4 regions of the Janthinobacterium sp. GW823-FHT03B06 genome follow, and region 2 is predicted to be linked to each of the others. Evidence: predicted binding sites of a transcription regulator. Region 2 holds the regulator's gene; each other region holds the start of a gene.
The links. Region 2 encodes LexA, which represses DNA repair genes until DNA is damaged. Its sites were predicted from a motif close to ACTGTATNNNNATACAGT; they were not measured.

Region 1: dinB (DNA polymerase IV) is a predicted target of LexA. The motif match lies at 2,571-2,588, and genes of this name have one in related genera.
Region 3: AC1RBA_RS21310 (DNA topoisomerase IV subunit B) is a predicted target of LexA. The motif match lies at 2,111-2,128, and genes of this name have one in related genera.
Region 4: AC1RBA_RS14300 (putative DNA modification/repair radical SAM protein) is a predicted target of LexA. The motif match lies at 1,953-1,970, and genes of this name have one in related genera.

Annotation. Positions count from the first base shown of each region.
Region 1 is NZ_JBXAJE010000008.1:129,046-133,573, reverse strand. It holds gene AC1RBA_RS23440 (TonB-dependent receptor) at 1-228, shown strand, start outside; gene AC1RBA_RS23435 (recombination-associated protein RdgC) at 362-1,258, opposite strand; gene dinB (DNA polymerase IV) at 1,376-2,530, opposite strand; gene AC1RBA_RS23425 (S9 family peptidase) at 2,693-4,528, shown strand, end outside.
Region 2 is NZ_JBXAJE010000002.1:596,896-601,423, reverse strand. It holds gene purF (amidophosphoribosyltransferase) at 1-435, shown strand, start outside; gene AC1RBA_RS08660 (cystathionine gamma-synthase family protein) at 479-1,720, shown strand; partial or broken gene AC1RBA_RS08655 (transcriptional repressor LexA) at 1,786-1,863, opposite strand; gene lexA (transcriptional repressor LexA) at 1,943-2,578, opposite strand; gene rpsF (30S ribosomal protein S6) at 2,854-3,243, shown strand; gene priB (primosomal replication protein N) at 3,264-3,563, shown strand; gene rpsR (30S ribosomal protein S18) at 3,589-3,879, shown strand; gene rplI (50S ribosomal protein L9) at 3,907-4,362, shown strand; gene AC1RBA_RS08625 (replicative DNA helicase) at 4,498-4,528, shown strand, end outside.
Region 3 is NZ_JBXAJE010000007.1:36,851-41,378, reverse strand. It holds gene kdpA (potassium-transporting ATPase subunit KdpA) at 1-1,655, opposite strand, end outside; gene kdpF (K(+)-transporting ATPase subunit F) at 1,655-1,744, opposite strand; gene AC1RBA_RS21310 (DNA topoisomerase IV subunit B) at 2,207-4,204, shown strand; gene AC1RBA_RS21305 (molecular chaperone HscC) at 4,204-4,528, shown strand, end outside.
Region 4 is NZ_JBXAJE010000003.1:716,852-721,379, forward strand. It holds gene AC1RBA_RS14295 (UdgX family uracil-DNA binding protein) at 1-708, opposite strand, end outside; gene AC1RBA_RS14300 (putative DNA modification/repair radical SAM protein) at 705-1,937, opposite strand; gene modA (molybdate ABC transporter substrate-binding protein) at 2,075-2,845, shown strand; gene modB (molybdate ABC transporter permease subunit) at 2,861-3,532, shown strand; gene AC1RBA_RS14315 (sulfate/molybdate ABC transporter ATP-binding protein) at 3,541-4,251, shown strand; gene AC1RBA_RS14320 (TOBE domain-containing protein) at 4,292-4,528, shown strand, end outside.

The DNA.
Region 1 (4,528 bases), on a different contig from region 2:
GAAGAGAAAAACTTCCGCCTGCAAGTACCGTCGTACACGACGTTCGACTGGCAAGCACGTTTCGCCTTTGACAAGCAAACCACGATCCGCGCAGGCATCAAAAACCTGTTCGACCGTGCACCGCCGCTGTCGCTGCGCGCTTCGTCGGGCCACCAGATCGGTTTCGACCCACGCTACGCCGATCCGATGATGCGTTCGTTCTACGTCACCGGCAACTACAAGTTCTAATTTGACGTGTTGAATTAGCTTGTCCGAAAGCGCCTTGCACTTCACCGTGCAAGGCGCTTTTTTTATGCGCCGGCAAATTGCACAGGCGAAAAAAAAGGAGCCGCAGCTCCTTTTCGTACCAGCATGACGGCTGTTACGCCGTCGCTTCGCCGCCCAATGCTTCGACCACGTCGGCCATCAGCTTGGAGAGCTCGCCCGTCATCAGCATCACGTCGCCGTCGAAACGCTCTTCGTCGTTCTTCGTGCTCGATTCCGTTTCCTTGATCACGTCGAGCGGCTTGACGCTCTTGATGGCCAAGGACTCCGTCAGCACGAACGAGATCTTGTCGTTCCACGTCATGGCCAGACGCGTGCACTGCTTGCCGGCCGCGATGTGGCGGCGCACGTCGTCCGCTTCCAGGGTGTGGCGCACGTAGCGCACGGTGGCCTTGCTCTCGCCCGTGGCGCGCAATTCCGTATCCATGTCGACCGTGAAGCCGGACGGCGCGTCGTCCGCCTGCAGCCACTCCGTCATCACCGCCACGGGCGAGCGCTGCACGCGCAGGCTTTCCAGCGGCAGTTTATCGACGGCTTTCAGCAGCAGCTTGATGACTTCATCGGCTTTCGCCGGGCTGGCGGCATCGACCACCAGCCAGCCATTGACGGGGTCGATCCACGTCCAGACATTGCTGCGGATGCTGAAGGCGCGCGGCAGCAGCTCGTCGGCCACGCGTTCCTTCAATTCCTTCATGGCCTTTTTACCAGGCGCAAAGCCTTGCGCTTCTTCCATCTCGGCGGCACGGGCCTTGGCCACCTGGTTGATGACGGTGGCCGGCAGCAGTTTCTTTTCCGTGCCCAGCAAGATCAGCATCTGCTTGTTGACCACGTGGACCAGGCCGCCGTTCGGGCGTGGCGTATCCCAGCCCTGGCGCATCAGATCCATGCTGGTCGCCGGCGTAAATTTGTTCGAGGACAAGGCCTCTTCCAGTTGTTCTGGCGTGTAAGCCCACGGTGCGGGCAGGCGGTAAATCTGAAGATTCTTGAACCACATAGTTTTTGTCTTCCGTTTGTTTCAGTAGTGCCAGGGGAACGCCATTCTACACTTTCGACACGGGAATGCCGTCAAAAACGCGGACTGGCGCGGGTTGTTGATGTATGGGGAATGCCGCTACAGGGCGGGAAACAGCTCCGCCTGGGCTGGCGCCTGCCGCGTCACGACGGCCGGATCGGACAAGGTCGAGATGCGCACGCCCAGCAGGCGGATTTTCTTGTCAAATGGCACGCGCCGCAAGCAGTCGCGGCTGGCGCGCAGGATGGCGGCGGCGTCCGCCGTGGCACTGGGCAGGGTGATGTCGCGCGTGACCGTGCTGAAATCCTCGAAGCGCAGCTTGATGCCCACCGTGCGCCCCGCCAGCGACTGCTTGTCGAGGTCGCCCGCCACGCGCGTGCACAGGCTTTCCAGCTTTTCCGACAGCGTGGCGCGGTCGCGCACCACCTGCAAGTCGCGCTCGAACGTCGTTTCGCGGCTGACGGACTTGGTTTCCCGGCTCGTCTGCACGGGCCGCTCGTCGATGCCCAGCGCCGCCTGGCGCAGCCAGCCCGTGTACAGGTCGCCGAACTGCGTGCGCAGCATGGCCATGTCGGCCCGCGCCAGCTCGCCGATGGTAATAATGCCCAGCGCTTCCAGCTTGGCCGTGGCTTTCGGGCCGATGCCGTTGATCTTTTTCGCCGGCAAGGGCCAGACCCGCGTTTCCACATCCTCGGGCGACAAAATGGTCAGGCCGTCGGGCTTTTCCAGATCGGAACAGATTTTTGCCAACAATTTGTTCGGCGCCAGGCCGATCGAGCACGACAGGCCCGTCGCCTCGAACACGGCCGCCTTCAGTCGCGCCGCCATGGCCGGTGCCTGCTCGCCGTATTCGGTCAGGTCGACATAGATTTCATCGATGCCCACGTTCTGGATGATGGGGCACAGCTGGGCCACTGCCTGCTTGAAGCGGGCCGAATACTCGCGGTAAGCCTCGAAATCGGCCGGCAGCAGGATGCTGTCGGGCGCCAGTTTCGCCGCCTTCATGATGCCCATGGCGGAAAACACGCCAAACTTGCGCGCCGCATAGGTCGACGTGGTGACGACGCCGCGCCCCACGTAGTCGCGCATGCGCGCGAATTTCCGCGTGCCGTCTTCCTGCAGCACCGGTTGCTGCAAGCGCCCGCCGCCGATGACGACGGCTTCGCCGCGCAATTCCGGATATTTCAACAGTTCCACGGAGGCGAAAAAGGCATCCATGTCCAGATGGGCTATCCAGCGGCGCGGTTCAGGCAATGTAGGGGCAGATGTGGTCAAGGACACCTCGCGGCGGGATACTGTAGTTATATACAGTATCGCTGGAAATGCCCATGGATGCAAGTTGAAACGCACGCGCTCCGCAGTTGCTTTTCTCAATAGCAAGATTACAATCCTGACACGACTATAAAAGGAGTTGCCTTGTCTACAGCACATCAAGCTTTGCGCCGCCTGGCCGTCTGCTCATCCATCCTGCTGTCCACGCTGGCGGCATCCGCGCTGGCCGCCGACGCCACCGCCCCCATCGCCACCAAGACGGCCTGGCAGGAAACGCGCCACGGCACCGTGGTTACGGACGACTACCGCTGGCTGCAAAAGAAGACCAATCCTGCCGTGATCGACTACCTGAATGCGGAAAACGCCTATACGGCGGCCGTCACGGCCCCGATCCAGCCGCTGGCCGACAAGCTGACTGCGGAAATCAAGGGACGCATGCAGGAAGTGGACCTGTCCGTGCCTGCGCGCCAGGGCAATTTCTACTATTACACGCGCACGGAAGCGGGCAAGCAGTATCCGATTCACTGCCGCCGCCCCGTCGGCACCAGCGGCGCCTACGATGCGCAGGCGCTTGAAGAAATCTTGCTGGATCAGAATCAACTGGCCGAAGGCCACAAATTTTTTGCCGTGCGCGCGTTTGCCATCAGCCCGAACGAACAATTGCTGGCCTACACCACCGACACGACGGGTTTCCGCCAGTACGCGCTGCATGTCAAGGATTTGAAGACAGGCAAGTTGCTGGGCGACAGCATGCCGCGCGTCACATCCCTGGCCTGGGCGGCCGACAACGCCACCCTGATGCTGACGCAGGAAGAAGCCACCACCAAGCGCGCTGACCGCTTGTTCCGCCTGGCCTTGGGCGGCATGCCGCAGCAGGTCTATCACGAGCCGGTAGAGCAATTCGCCATCGGCGTGAGCCGCACGCGCGACCAGCGCTACTTTGTGCTCACGGCGCGCAGCACGGATACGAGCGAAGTGCTGCTGTTGCCAACGAGCCAGCCGCAAGGCAGTTTCCAGAGCGTACTGAAACGCGAAAAAGGCCACCGCTACGTCGTCGAACACCGCGACGGCCAGCTGTACATCCTGACCAACAAGGATGCGAAGAATTTCCGCGTCGTCAGCGCGCCATTGAGCACCCCGCAGCCGAAACACTGGAAACCCGTCGTGCCGCACAACAAGGATGCCGTGATCCAGTCCATCGACGTCTTCCAGGGCTATCTGGTGGTGATGGAAAAGGCGCGCGCCCTGAACCGCGCGCGCATCCTTGATTTTGCGCAAAAGAACTGGAAAACCGTGCAGTTCGACGACCCCGTCTACCTGGCCACGTCCGTCGGCACACCCGAGTTTTCGGCCACGCAATTTCGCATGTCGTACCAGTCGCCCGTCACGCCGCCCACCATCATCGATGTCGGCATGAAGGATGGCCAGCGCACGGTGCTGAAGCAGCAGGAAATCGTCGGCGGCTTTGACGGCAGCCGCTACACGACGCAGCGTCTGTGGGTGACAGCGCGCGATGGCGTGCAAGTGCCGCTGTGGGTCGTCTACAAGAAGGGCGTCAAGCTCGACGGTTCCGCGCCGCTGCTGCTGTATTCGTATGGCTCGTATGGCATCTCGACGGAAGCCAGTTTTGCCATCAGCCGCATCAGCCTGCTGGAACGCGGTGTCATCTATGCGCAAGCGCATATCCGCGGCGGCACCGACATGGGCGAAGCGTGGCATGAAGACGGCATGCTGATGAAGAAGAAAAACACCTTCCATGACTTCATCGACAGCGCCGACTACCTGGTGCGCGAAAAATGGACGAGCCCGAACCGCCTGATCATCCAGGGCGGCAGCGCCGGCGGCTTGCTGATGGGCGCCGTCGTCAACATGCGTCCCGAGCTGTTCCACGCCGTGCACGCGGCCGTACCATTCGTCGACGTGATGAACACCATGATGGACGCCAGCCTGCCCCTGACGACGGGCGAATACCTGGAATGG
Region 2 (4,528 bases):
CTCGTCGACGATTCCATCGTGCGCGGCACCACCAGCCGTGAAATCGTGCAGATGGCGCGTGAAGCGGGCGCGACGAAAGTCATCTTCGCCTCGGCCGCGCCGCCCGTCATCTATCCGAACGTGTACGGCATCGACATGCCGACGCGCGACGAGCTGATCGCCTACGGCCGCACGACGGAAGAAGTGTGCCGCGAAATCACGGCCGACTACCTGGTCTACCAGGATATCGGCGCGCTCAAGCAGGCGATCGCCGACGTCAACCCGGCCCTGACCAACTTCGAGGCCTCGTGCTTCGACGGCGTCTACGTGACGGGCGACGTGTCGCAGGAATACCTGGACCGCCTGGAATATGCGCGCCACCATCCGAAGGCGGCAGCGCCCGAAGATACGCCGCGTTCCCAGCTGAACCTGAACCTGGCAACGACAGAAGCGTAATTATCTTGCCCGGCTAGCGCCGGGCTTTTTTTGCTCCGCGATCATGAACGATAAAAAAAACTACGGCTTTACCACCACCATCCTGCATAACGACCGCCGCAAGGGCATCGAGCATGGTTCGCTGCACAAGCCCGTGCACACTTCCGTCGCGTTTGGTTATGCCGATGCGCGCCAGCTCGCTTCCGTATTCCAGGGCAAGGAACCCGGTTTCCGCTATGGCCGCCAGGGCAACCCCACCGTGTCCGCGCTGGAAGACAAGGTCAACAAGATGGAAGACGGCGTGGCGACCTTGTGCTTCGCCACCGGCATGGGCGCCATCGGCGCCGTGGTGCAGTCGCTGCTGCGCGCGGGCGACCATGTCGTCTCGTCGGCCTTTTTGTTTGGCAACACCAACAGCCTGTGGCAAACGGTGACGGGGCAGGGCATCGCCGTGTCCTTCGTCGACGCCACCGAGGTAGCCAACGTGGCGGCCGCCATCACGCCTGCCACGCGCATCTTGTTCGTGGAAACCATCGCCAATCCGCGCACGCAGATCGCCGACCTGAAAAAAATCGGTGACCTGTGCCGCGAAAAGGGCATCTTGTACATCGTCGACAACACGATGACGACGCCGTATTTGTTCCGCCCGAAAGCCGTGGGCGCGGGCCTCGTGGTCAACGCCTTGACGAAATCCATTGGCGGCCACGGCAATGCGCTGGGCGGCAGCTTGACGGACACGGGCGTGTTCGACTGGACGCAGTATCCGAATATTTTCGAGAACTACAAGAAGGCGGCGCCCGCGCAGTGGGGCATCGCGCAAATCCGCGCCAAGGCCTTGCGCGACTTCGGCGCGTCCCTGGGGCCGGAAGCGGCGCACCATATCGCCGTCGGCGCGGAAACCATGGCCTTGCGCATGGACCGCACTTGCTCGAACGCACTGGCGCTGGCCACCATGTTGCAGGCCGACCCGAGAGTGGCGGCCGTGCATTACCCGGGCTTGGCGTCGCACCCGCAGCACGCGCTGGCGAGCGACCTGTTCCGCAGCTATGGTTCGCTGTTCAGCTTTGAATTGAAGGATGGCATCGATTGCTTCGATTTCCTCAATCGTTTGAATTTGGCCATTCCAGCGAGCAACCTCGGCGACACGCGCACCCTGGTCATTCCCGTCGCCCACACGATCTTCTACGAGATGGGCGCCGAGCGCCGCGCCAGCATGGGCATCGCCGAATCGCTGATCCGCGTCTCCGTCGGTATCGAGGATGAGGTGGATCTGCTCGAGGATTTCCGCCAGGCACTCGATGTATAAGTCGCCGGACAAATGAAAAGGGCCGCAACAGTCATGCTGTTGCGGCCCTTTGTTCGTGCAGTCGTTTAATGCCAGCTGCGCATCAGTCCCACAGCCAGGCCTTCCAGGGCGAATTCATCTTTCGGCAGCAGTTCGATGACGGAAACTTAGGTGTCAGGCATGAGAAGGGGCCGCAACTAAAAACCGGGGTCAGACCCGGCGGGTCTGACCCCGGCAGGCAACTTAATGCCAGCTGCGCATCAAGCCGACTGCCAAGCCTTCCAGGGCAAATTCATCTTCCGGCGACACGGTGATGACCTTGAAGTCTGGGTTTTCCGGCAGCAATTCGATGACGGAACCCGTCTTCTTGTAGCGCTTGACGGTGACTTCATCGCCGATGCGGGCCACGACGATCTGGCCATTCTTGGCGCTGTCGACCTTCTTGACGGCCAGTAAATCGCCATCCATGATGCCGGCGTCGCGCATGGACCAGCCGCGTACCTTCAGCAGGAAGTCGGGCTTGGCCGAGAACAGGGCCGGGTCCACGTTGTAGCTCGCTTCCAGGTTTTCCTGGGCAAGGATGGGCGAACCGGCGGCCACCCTGCCGATCAGGGGCAGCGACATCAGCAGCGCCGCCGGCACTTTCGATGGCGGCGCTTCGGCTGCCGCGCCGATCAGGCGGATGCCGCGCGAGGTGCCGGGCGAAATCTCGATCGCGCCCTTGCGGGCCAGGGCCTGCAAATGCTCCTCGGCCGCATTGGCCGATTTGAAACCCAGTTCATTGGCAATTTCGGCACGGGTGGGAGGAAAGCCCGTGTTTTCAATCGCGTCCTTGATCAGGTTCAGGATTTGTTCTTGTCGTGCTGTCAGCTTGATCATGAGCGGTGGGTGCATACTAAAATGCTGTCTATATGAACAGTCTGTATTTTTGTACAGTATCGCTCACTATGCAAGGGGATTTCCGTGTTTTCGGCGAATTTCGCAAGAAATACTTGTTCCCGGTCGAAAAGCACGGTGGTCCGCGGGCTTTTCGGGCACTGGCGCAAGCAATGATTGAAACGTTTGCAAAAGGCGGTTATAATCTTCGGCTGACCTTCCCACACCCGTCTTGACGCCGGGGTGGGCGATTATCAATCCGACCTGAAGGAGTTTGCATGCGTCATTATGAAATAGTCTTTATCGTCCATCCGGACCAAAGCGAGCAAGTGCCCGCGATGATCGAACGCTACAAAGCCAGCGTAACCACCCGCGGCGGTTCGGTTCACCGCGTGGAAGATTGGGGCCGCCGTCAAATGGCTTACTCGATCCAAAAGCTGCCTAAAGCACACTACATCTGCCTGAACATCGAATGCGACAACGAGACCCTGGTCGAGTTGGAAACAGCATTCAAATTCAATGATGCCGTGTTGCGTCACCTGACCGTTAAAATGAAGAAAGCTGAAACAGCTCCTTCGCCGATGATGAAATCGGTACAACGCGAAGACGCGGCCAAAAGCCACCGCACCGAAGCACCAGCAGCCGCTCCAGCCGCAGCAGCAGCTTAATTCTTGACCAGGATCGTGCGCTGAACCAGCTACAAGTCACCGCCATCATTGCCGAGCGCGAAATATTGCGCTACACCCCGGCAGGACTGCCGATTGTGAATGCAGTATTGCAACACAGTTCGCAGCAGATGGAAGCAGGGATTGCCCGTTTGACCGAGTTTGATGTTGCCGCGCTAGCCGCTGGCGAAATTTCAGGCCGGTTCAGTCAGGCAAGCTTGGGCGGGGTGTATCAGTTCACGGGTTTCCTGGCCAGGAAGAGCCGCAACAGCAAGAGTTTGGTGTTTCACATCATTGATTTTAGTGCAGTCAATTCTGACTAGCGCATTTTAGATACAGGAGCCTGACATGGCATTCGGTAAAAAGTTCGACAAAAATAAGCTCAAGCTTAAAGAAAAACGCAAACAGCAAAACCCTTTGTTCAAACGTAAGAAGTTCTGCCGCTTCACGGCAGCGCACGTTGAGCAAGTCGACTACAAAGACGTCGACACGCTGAAAGACTTCGTCCAGGAAAACGGCAAGATCATGCCAGCACGCCTGACCGGTACCAAAGCGCACTACCAGCGCCAAGTCGACACCGCAATCAAGCGCGCTCGCTTCCTCGCGCTGCTGCCATACACCGATCTGCACCACGCTTAATCGGTCAGATATTCCTGGAGAAGAACTATGCAAATCATTCTGTTAGAAAAAGTTGTAAACGTCGGTAACCTCGGCGAAGTCGTCAAAGTCAAAGACGGTTACGCACGTAACTTCCTGATCCCGCAACGCCTGGCACGTCGTGCTACGGCAACCGCTGTGGCTGAATTCGAAGTCAAGCGCGCCGAACTGGAAAAAGCTGCTGCCGCCAAACTGGCCGCATCGCAAGCCCAGGGCGAAAAACTGAGCGGCCTGACCGTTCAAGTTGCTCAAAAAGCTGGCGTCGATGGCCGTCTGTTCGGTTCCGTCACCAACTTCGACATCGCTGAAGCGCTGACCAAGCAAGGTTTTGCTGTTGAAAAAGCACAAATCCGCATGCCTACCGGCCCGCTGAAGATCGTTGGCGAGCACAACGTTTCGGTTGCTCTGCACACCGACGTGGTCGTGGAAGTTGTTATCGCTGTCGTTCCAGACGCGAACGCGTAATCGTCTGCGGGCCTGGCCCGCAAGCGCTGCCGCACTATGAAAAGCCGGGTTCGCCCGGCTTTTTTGTGGCCTTTTTTTCGCTCATTTTCAGCCCTTTATTTTTGCCGGCACGCCGAAGCGGGTATAATTCGCGCCATGAACGCCCCCTCTGATCCGCAACTGGATT
Region 3 (4,528 bases), on a different contig from region 2:
CGCTGCTTGGCCGCCAGCGAACCGGCCACCGCCAGCACGGGCACGATCACGCCGAAGCGGCCGAACCACATGGCGATCGCCAGCATCACGTTGTAGAACGGCGTGTTGGCGGACAGGCCCGCAAACGCGCTGCCGTTGTTGTTGGCCGCCGACGTGAAGGCGTACAGGATCTCGGAGAAACCGTGCGCGCCCGGATTGGCCACGCCGATCTTGCCCGGTTCGACCATCACGGCGATCGCCGTGCCCGTCAATACGAGGGCTGGCGTAATCAGGATGGCCAGCGACACCATCTTCATTTCATACGCCTGGATTTTCTTGCCCAGGTATTCAGGCGTGCGGCCTATCATCAGGCCGGCGATGAAGACGGCCAGGATGGCGAACATCAGCATGCCGTACAGGCCCGTGCCCACGCCGCCGAAGATCACTTCGCCGAACTGCATCAGCAGCAGCGGCACCATGCCGCCCAGGGGCATGTAGGAGTCGTGCATGGAATTGACGGCACCGCACGACGCGGCCGTCGTCACCGCCGCGAACAGGGTCGAGGAGCTGATGCCGAAGCGCGTTTCCTTGCCTTCCATATTGCCGCCCGATTGCAGGCTGCTGGCCTGCTGGTCCACGCCCAGCGATTGCAACGCCGGATTGGCTTGCTGCTCGGCGCTCATCACGCCGGCCGTCATGACGACAAAGATCAGGGTCATCGCGGCCAGCACGGCCCAGCCCTGGCGCATGTCGCCCACCATGCGGCCGAAGGTGAAGCACAGGCCGGCGGGAATGATGAAGATGGCCAGCATCTGCAGGAAGTTCGACAGCACGGTCGGGTTTTCGTACGGATGCGAGGAGTTGGCATTGAAGAAGCCGCCGCCATTCGTGCCCAGCAGCTTGATCGATTCCTGCGACGCGACGGGGCCCATGGCGATCGTCTGCGTCGCCGCCACTTGCGCTTCCATCACGGGTTTGCCGGCGGCGTCCAGCACGGGCTGGCCGTCGGCCGTCACCTTCGGCGTTTCATACGCCACGTGGTCGAGCAGGGTCACTTCCTTATAGGCGGAAAAATTCTGGATCATGCCTTCGCCCATGAAGACGACGGACAGGGCCAGGGACAGCGGCAGCAGGATGTACAGGGTCGAGCGCACCAGGTCGACCCAGAAATTGCCGATCGATTTGCCCGAGCGCGAGGCGAAGCCGCGCACCAGCGCGAAGATCACGGCGATGCCGGTGGCCGCCGAAAAGAAATTCTGGCAGGCCATGCCCAGCATCTGCGTCAGATAGCTCATGGTCTGTTCGCCGCCGTAGCCCTGCCAGTTGGTGTTGGCGACGAAGCTGACGGTGGTATTGAACGAGGAATCGGGGCTGACGGCGCCCAGGCCTTGGGGATTGAGGGGCAGGAAGCCCTGCAGGCGCTGCAGGCCGTAGACGAAGACGGCGCCCACCGTGTTAAACACGATCAGGGCGATGGCATAGCTTTTCCAGCCCATGGCCTTGTCGGCGGGCAGGCCGGACCAGCGGTACAGCAGGTTTTCCAGCTTTTGCAGCCAGCCCAGGCCGCGCACGGGGCCATCGCCGGCCACCCTGGCCATGTACAGGCCCAGCGGATAGCCGGCGGCCAGCAGCACGGCCAGGAAGGCCACCAACAACAGTATCGATTGCGTCGTCATCACAGTTCCTCCGCCTTCAGCAGCGCCACCAGCAAATACACGAGCAGGCCGGCCGAGACGACGGCGCCCAGCACATAAAACGCGTTCATTTGACGCTCCCTAATTTGTCGCAGGCGACGGCAAAGCCGGCCGCCACGACGAAAAACACGGCAATCAAGCCGAGATACACGAGATCCATTCCCACCCTCATTCAGGTTTGTTTTGATAGTGAGCAGATTAGCCAAAAGGGTCTAAAAAATTCGTAAAGACTGGGAAGGCAGCTGTAAACAAGATGTAAAAAAGGCCGCTTTACCGCATAAAATCCATCACAATTGGCGCAAAACCACGCGCGCGGCGCACTGTTGTTGCCTTGGAGTAGCGCTATTGCTCGCCGGACAAGATAGAATGCGCGAGCGTCCGCACAAGGACGCCAAGCCTGCCGCACTGCCCTCTCCCAGTGACGCTGGACGGGATATACTGTATATTCATACAGTTATCGCCGCCGCTGTCATTGCGCCCGCAGTGCCCTGGCCTGGCGTTCCAACCACTGTCTTTACTTAGCTTGAACACGTATGGCCACTAAAAAACCAGCATCCGACTACAGCGAATCATCCATCCGTGTCCTGAAAGGACTGGAACCCGTCAAGCAGCGCCCGGGGATGTACACCCGCACTGAAAATCCGCTGCACATCATTCAGGAAGTGATCGACAATGCCTCCGACGAGGCGCTGGGCGGTCATTGCACGCATATCGCCGTGACGCAGAACACGGATGGCAGCATCACCGTCGAAGACAATGGCCGCGGCATTCCCGTCGGCCTGCACCCGGAAGAAGGCGTGCCGACGGTGGAAATCGTGTTTACACGGCTGCACGCGGGCGGCAAGTTCGACAAGGGTTCGGGCGGCGCCTACGCGTTCTCGGGCGGCTTGCACGGCGTCGGCGTGTCCGTCACCAATGCGCTGTCGACGCGCCTGGAAATCACCGTCTGGCGCAAGGAAAGCGATGGCAACGGCTTGCACCACATGGTGTTTGCCAACGGCGACGTGATCGAGCCCCTGAGTTCCCGCCCCGCCCCGCGCGACGGCAAAAAATCCGGCACGCGCGTCACGGCCTGGCCCGATGCGAAATACTTTGATTCGCCGAACATCTCGCAAACGGAGCTGCAACGCCTGCTGCGCTCGAAAGCCGTGCTGCTGCCGGGCGTGACCGTCACGCTGACCAACGCGAAGACGGGCGATACGCAGACCTGGCAGTACGCGGAAGGCTTGCGCGGCTACCTGACCGAAACGCTGGCGCAGGTATCGAATGGCGAAACCCTGATTCCCCTGTTCGAAGGCGCGCAATACGCTGGCCCGGACTCGGAAGGCTTTGCCGAAGGCGAAGGCGCGGCCTGGGTCGTGGCGTGGACGGAAGAAGGCGCCATCGTGCGCGAATCGTATGTCAACCTGATTCCCACCTCGAATGGCGGCACGCACGAATCGGGCTTGCGCGACGGCCTGTTCGGCGCCGTGAAAAATTTCGTCGAAATGCACTCGCTGCTGCCCAAAGGTGTGAAACTGCTGCCGGAAGACGTGTTCGCGCGCGCATCGTTCGTGCTGTCGGCCAAGGTGCTGGACCCGCAATTCCAGGGTCAGATCAAGGAACGCCTCAATTCGCGCGACGCCGTGCGCCTCGTCTCGACCTTCACCAAGCCGCCGCTGGAACTGTGGCTGAACCAGCACGTCGATTACGGCAAGAAGCTGGCCGAGCTCGTGATCAAGCAGGCGCAGTCGCGCCAGCGCTCGCTGCAAAAAGTGGAAAAGAAAAAATCCTCGGGCGTGGCCGTCCTTCCCGGCAAGCTGACCGACTGCGAATCGTCGGACATCACGCGCAATGAACTGTTCCTCGTCGAGGGCGACTCGGCGGGCGGTTCGGCCAAGATGGGCCGCGACAAGGAATTCCAGGCGATCCTGCCCCTGCGCGGCAAGGTGTTGAACTCGTGGGAAACGGACCGCGACCGCCTGTTCGCCAATAACGAGATCCACGACATTGCGGTGGCCATCGGCGTCGACCCGCACAGCGTGGGCGACTCGCCCGACCTGTCGGGCCTGCGCTACGGCAAGATCTGCATCCTGTCGGATGCGGACGTGGACGGCTCGCACATCCAGGTGCTGCTGCTGACCCTGTTCTTCAAGCACTTCCCCGTCCTGATCAACAAAGGCCACATCTGCATCGCCCGTCCGCCTTTGTACCGCGTGGACGCGCCGGCGCGCGGCAAGAAGCCGATGCAGAAAATCTATGCGCTCGACGATGGCGAACTGCTGGCCATCGAGGACAAGCTGCGCAAGGAAGGCGTGAAACAGGGCGCCTGGTCGATCTCGCGCTTCAAGGGCCTGGGCGAGATGAACGCCGAGCAGCTGTGGGAAACGACGATGAATCCGGACACGCGCCGTTTGCTGCCCGTCACGCTCGGTGAAATCGACCACATGGCCTCGGCGTCCCGCTTCAATATGTTGATGGGCAAGGGCGAGGCGGCAGGACGCCGCGCCTGGATCGAGGAACACGGCAATGAGGCGGAGGCGGATATCTGATGATCATCGGCATCGACCTGGGCACCACCAACAGCCTGGTCGCCATCTGGCGCGACGGCAAGGCTTCCATCATCCCGAATGCGCTCGGTGAACACCTGACGCCGTCGTGCGTGAGCATCGATGACGACGGCACCGTGCTGGTGGGCCGCGCCGCGCGCGAACGGCTGCAGACGCACCCGCAGCTGACGGCGGCCGTCTTCAAGCGCTACATGGGCAGCGAAAAGAAGATCACCCTCGGCACGCAGCAATTCCGCCCGGAAGAACTGTCGTCGATGGTGCTGCGCGCGCTGAAGGAAGATGCCGAAGCCTTCCTGGGCCACAAGG
Region 4 (4,528 bases), on a different contig from region 2:
GCCTTCGGGTAAATTTTTCCAGAAGCGCGAGGGAATATGGCTGTGCAGCAAGTCGGCATTCACGCGCGCGGGGTTGAAGATGCTGCGGTAGTACGTCAGCCATAGCGCTTCGCCTGCATCGTCGATGTCTGCCGCGCCACGCAGCAGGGCCGGTCCCGCGTGCAAGGTGGCGCCATCCCACAGCATGCTGGCGCCGGGCGTGGCGATCATCCAGCTGGCCTTTCCCATGCGGCGCGCGAAGTGGCGCGCCACCTGCGGCAGCACTTCGTGCGTGGGCTCGAACCAGGCGACAAAACGGGGCGCGCCGTCACTTTCGGCCCGCTCGCGGAAGCGCACATACGCATGCATGTCGTGCTCCTCGCGGTGCACGGCCTTGACCATGGCGTGCAGGCGCGCGCCGTCCGCGTCGGCCGGGGACACCACGTCGTGCTGGCCCTGCTGCCAGCGCCACAGCACCTGATACAGGAAGGCCCAGCGGTCATGCACGTTGAAACAGGCGGCGCTCTCCAGCAGTTCCACCAGCTGGCGGGGCAGGCGCAGCGGTGGCGCGCCGGTATCCGTGGCCTCTGGCGTGGAGGAAAACAGGTCGCCGTCGCCGGGCTGCGATTGCCAGGCCACGTCGGCAGGCGGCACGCCGCGCGCGATCAGTTCGCGCGCCGCCGCGCGCCACGCGTCGAACGATTGCGCCAGCCGCACGAACGTACTCATGCTGCCTGCAGCTCCGGCCATAAGTTCAATTGCTGCGGTGCGTCTGCCATGGCGCGGCGCAATTGTTCCGAGGCGGTGGTGTCGCGTGCGGGAAAGTAATCGGCCGTGATGATGAACGGGGCAATCTTTTTCATGCTGCAGCGCAGGCGCGACAGGTCGGCATAGCGCACTTGCCGCAAACGGCGCAGGTCGACGATGCGCTGCGCGTTACGCAGGCCGATGCCGGGCACGCGCGCGATCATGTGCTGCGCCGCGCGGTTCAAGTCCAGCGGAAAATGTTCGCGGTGCGCCAGCGCCCACGCCAGTTTCGGATCGATGTCGAGCGCCAGGTTGCCGCCGCTGGCGGGCAGCAGTTCGCTGGCCTGGAAACCATAGCTACGCAGCAAGAAATCGGCCTGGTACAGCCGGTGTTCGCGCAGCATCGGCGGCGGCGCCAGCGGCACGCTTTTCGGGCTGTCGGGGATGGGGCTGAAGGCCGAGTAGTACACGCGCTTGAGTTTATAGCTGCCGTACAGGGTCTCGGCCGTGGCGAGGATCTGCTGGTCGTCGCTGGCGTCGGCGCCAACGATCATCTGCGTGCTTTGCCCGGCCGGCGCGAAGCGCGGCGAGCGCGGTTCTTCCGCCTTTTCATCAAGCTTGCGGCGGATGGCGCCCATGGCCAGCTTGATCGTGTGCACGCTCTTTTCCGGCGCCAGCTTCTGCACGCTGTCCTGGGTCGGCAATTCGATGTTGACGCTGAGCCTGTCGGCATAGCGGCCCGCCTGCGCGACCAGGGCCGGATCGGCGTCGGGGATGGTTTTCAGGTGGATGTAGCCGCGGAACTGGTGTACTTCGCGCAATTCGCGCGCCACCTGCACCAGTTGCTCCATCGTGTAGTCGGCCGACTGGATGATGCCGGAACTGAGGAACAGGCCGTCGATGTAGTTGCGCAGGTAAAAGTCGCTGGTCAGTTTCACCACTTCGGCCACCGTAAAGCGCGCGCGCGGCACGTTCGAGGTACGGCGGTTGACGCAGTACTGGCAATCGTACAGGCAGTAATTGGTCAACAGTATCTTCAGCAGCGAGACGCAGCGCCCGTCCGGCGTGTAGCTGTGGCAAATCCCCATGCCCGAGGTGGCGCCAAAACCGTCCTTGCCGATGGAATCGCGCTTCGGCGCGCCGCTGCTGGCGCAGGAAGCGTCGTACTTGGCCGCGTCGGCCAGGATTTCCAGCTTGTCCGTCAATTCCATGGTGCACCTCGATATACTGTGTTTATATACAGTATATCAGGGAATCGGCCTGGTACCGGCTTGATCTGTGCAATGGCAGAACGCTATATATCGGTGTATATTACGGGCCTGGTTCTCTTCTCATTCAGGATACGCTCATGTGCCTCACCTTGCGCCTCACCTCCCTCGCCCGCCTGCTTGGCGTCACCCTGCTCGCCACTGCCGCTACCTCCGCCCTTGCCGGCGAAGTGGTCGTGTCGGCCGCGGCCAGCCTGACGAACGCGTTCAAGGATGCGGCGCAAAGCTACGAGGCGCAGTATCCGGGCAGCAAGGTGTCCCTGAACTTTGCCGCCTCGGGCGTGCTGCTGCAGCAGATCGTCAAGGGCGCGCCCGTCGACGTGTTTGCCTCTGCCGACCAGGAAACCATGGATGCGGCGCAAAAGCAGGGCCTGGTATTGCCGGCCGACCGCATGGACTTCGTCGGCAACAGCCTGGTGCTGATCGTGCCGCACGATAGCAAGCTGGGCATCAAAGCTTTGGCCGACCTGACGCACAAGGGCGTGACCCGCGTGGCCATCGCCAACCCGGCCAGCGTGCCCGTCGGCCGCTATTCGGAAGGCGCGCTGAAGAAGGCGAAGCTGTGGGAAGCCGTGCAGCCGAAAGCCCTCGGCACGCAGAACGTGCGCCAGTCGCTCGACTATGTGGCGCGCGGCGAAGTCGATGCGGGCTTTGTCTACGCCACCGACGCGGCCATCATGAAAGACAAGGTGAACGTGGTGCTGGACGTGCCGCTCGACGCGCCCGTGCTGTACCCGATCGCCACCATCAAGGGCAGCGGCAATGCCGCCGAAGCGAAGCGCTTCGTCAGCTATTTGCAGACGGCGCCGGCGCAAGCCATCCTGGCCAAGTACGGCTTCAAGAAACCCTAACGCCACCGCGCCCGCATGGATATCGCCTGGACCGCGCTGGCCCTGTCGCTGAAAGTAGCGGCCTGGGCCACGGCGCTCAATTTGCTGTTCGGCATCGGTACGGGCTATCTGCTGGCGCGCACGCGTTTTCCCGGGCGCGAGCTGCTCGACGCCCTGCTGACCCTGCCAATGGTGATGCCGCCCACCGTGCTCGGCTATTACCTGCTGGTGCTGCTGGGCCGGCGCGGCACCTTGGGCATCTGGCTGCAGGACAACTTCGGCATCAACCTGATCTTTACGTGGCAGGGCGCCGTGATCGCTTCCACGGTGGTCGCCTTTCCCCTCGTCTTCAAGCCCGCGCGCGCCGCCTTCGAAGCGGTTGACGGCCAGCTGGAGCAGGCGGCCCGCGTGCTGGGCATTTCGGAGCTGGCGATTTTCTTTCGCGTCACCTTGCCGCTGGCCTGGCGCGGCATCCTGGCCGGCGTGCTGCTGGGCTTCGTGCGCGCGCTCGGCGAATTCGGCGCCACCCTGATGGTGGCCGGCAGCATTCCCGGCAAGACGCAGACCCTGTCGGTGGCCGTGTATGAAGCCGTGCAGGCGGGTCAGGATGAGGTGGCCAATACGCTGGTCGTGATTATCTCGCTAGTTTGCATCGTGGTGCTGCTGTCGGCTGGCCGCCTGGCGCCCGGGCGCGTCGCGCACAAATGAGGCCTATGATGACGCCCATGCAACTCGACCTCGACATTCGCGCTACCTTGCGCTCCGGCAAACGCCGTTTCGACCTGCACGTGCAATGCACCTCCGGCAGCCAGCGCATCGCCATGTATGGCCCGTCCGGCGCCGGCAAGAGCATGACCCTCAAAGCCATTGCCGGACTGTTTACACCGGATGCGGGCCATATCCGCCTGAACGGGCGTACCCTGTTCGACTCGGCCGCCGGCATCAACTTGCCGCCGCAGCAGCGCAATGTCGCCTACCTGTTCCAGGATTACGCGCTGTTCCCGCACCTGACGGTGCGCCAGAACGTGGGCTTCGGCCTGGCGCGCGGCTGGTTCAATCCGCGTGCGCGCGAAAAATTGCAGACGGTCGAGCATTGGCTCGATGCCTTCCACTTGCAGGAACTGGCGCACCAGTTTCCCGACGAGTTGTCCGGAGGCCAGCGCCAAAGGGTGGCGCTGGCGAGGGCGCTCGTGGCCGAGCCGAACGCGCTGCTGCTCGACGAGCCGTTCGCCGCCCTCGATCCGGCCCTGCGTGTCAAAATGCGCCTGGAACTGAGCCAGTGGCAGCAGCGCCTGGACGTGCCCATGATCCTGATCACTCATGATCCGGAAGATGCGCGCATCCTGGGCGAGCATGTGCTGTACTTGCGCGACGGACAGATCGATAACAGGGAAGAACACATGGCATTGGGTGAACGCATTGGATAAATCAGCGGCAGCGGAAATCGGCCTGCAAGGCTCGGTATGGATGACGGTGGGAGGCGAGCACCTGGGTGGCGCCGGCCGGGTGGAATTGCTGGGCGCCATCGCCGAGTGCGGCTCCATCACGCAGGCGGCCAAGCTCGTCAAGATGAGCTACAAGGCGGCCTGGGACGCGATCGACGCGATGAACAACCTGGCCGGCGAGCCGCTGGTCGAACGCCTGACGGGCGGCAAGGGCGGCGGCGGCACGCGGCTGACGCAACGGGGACGCCAGCTGGTCGAC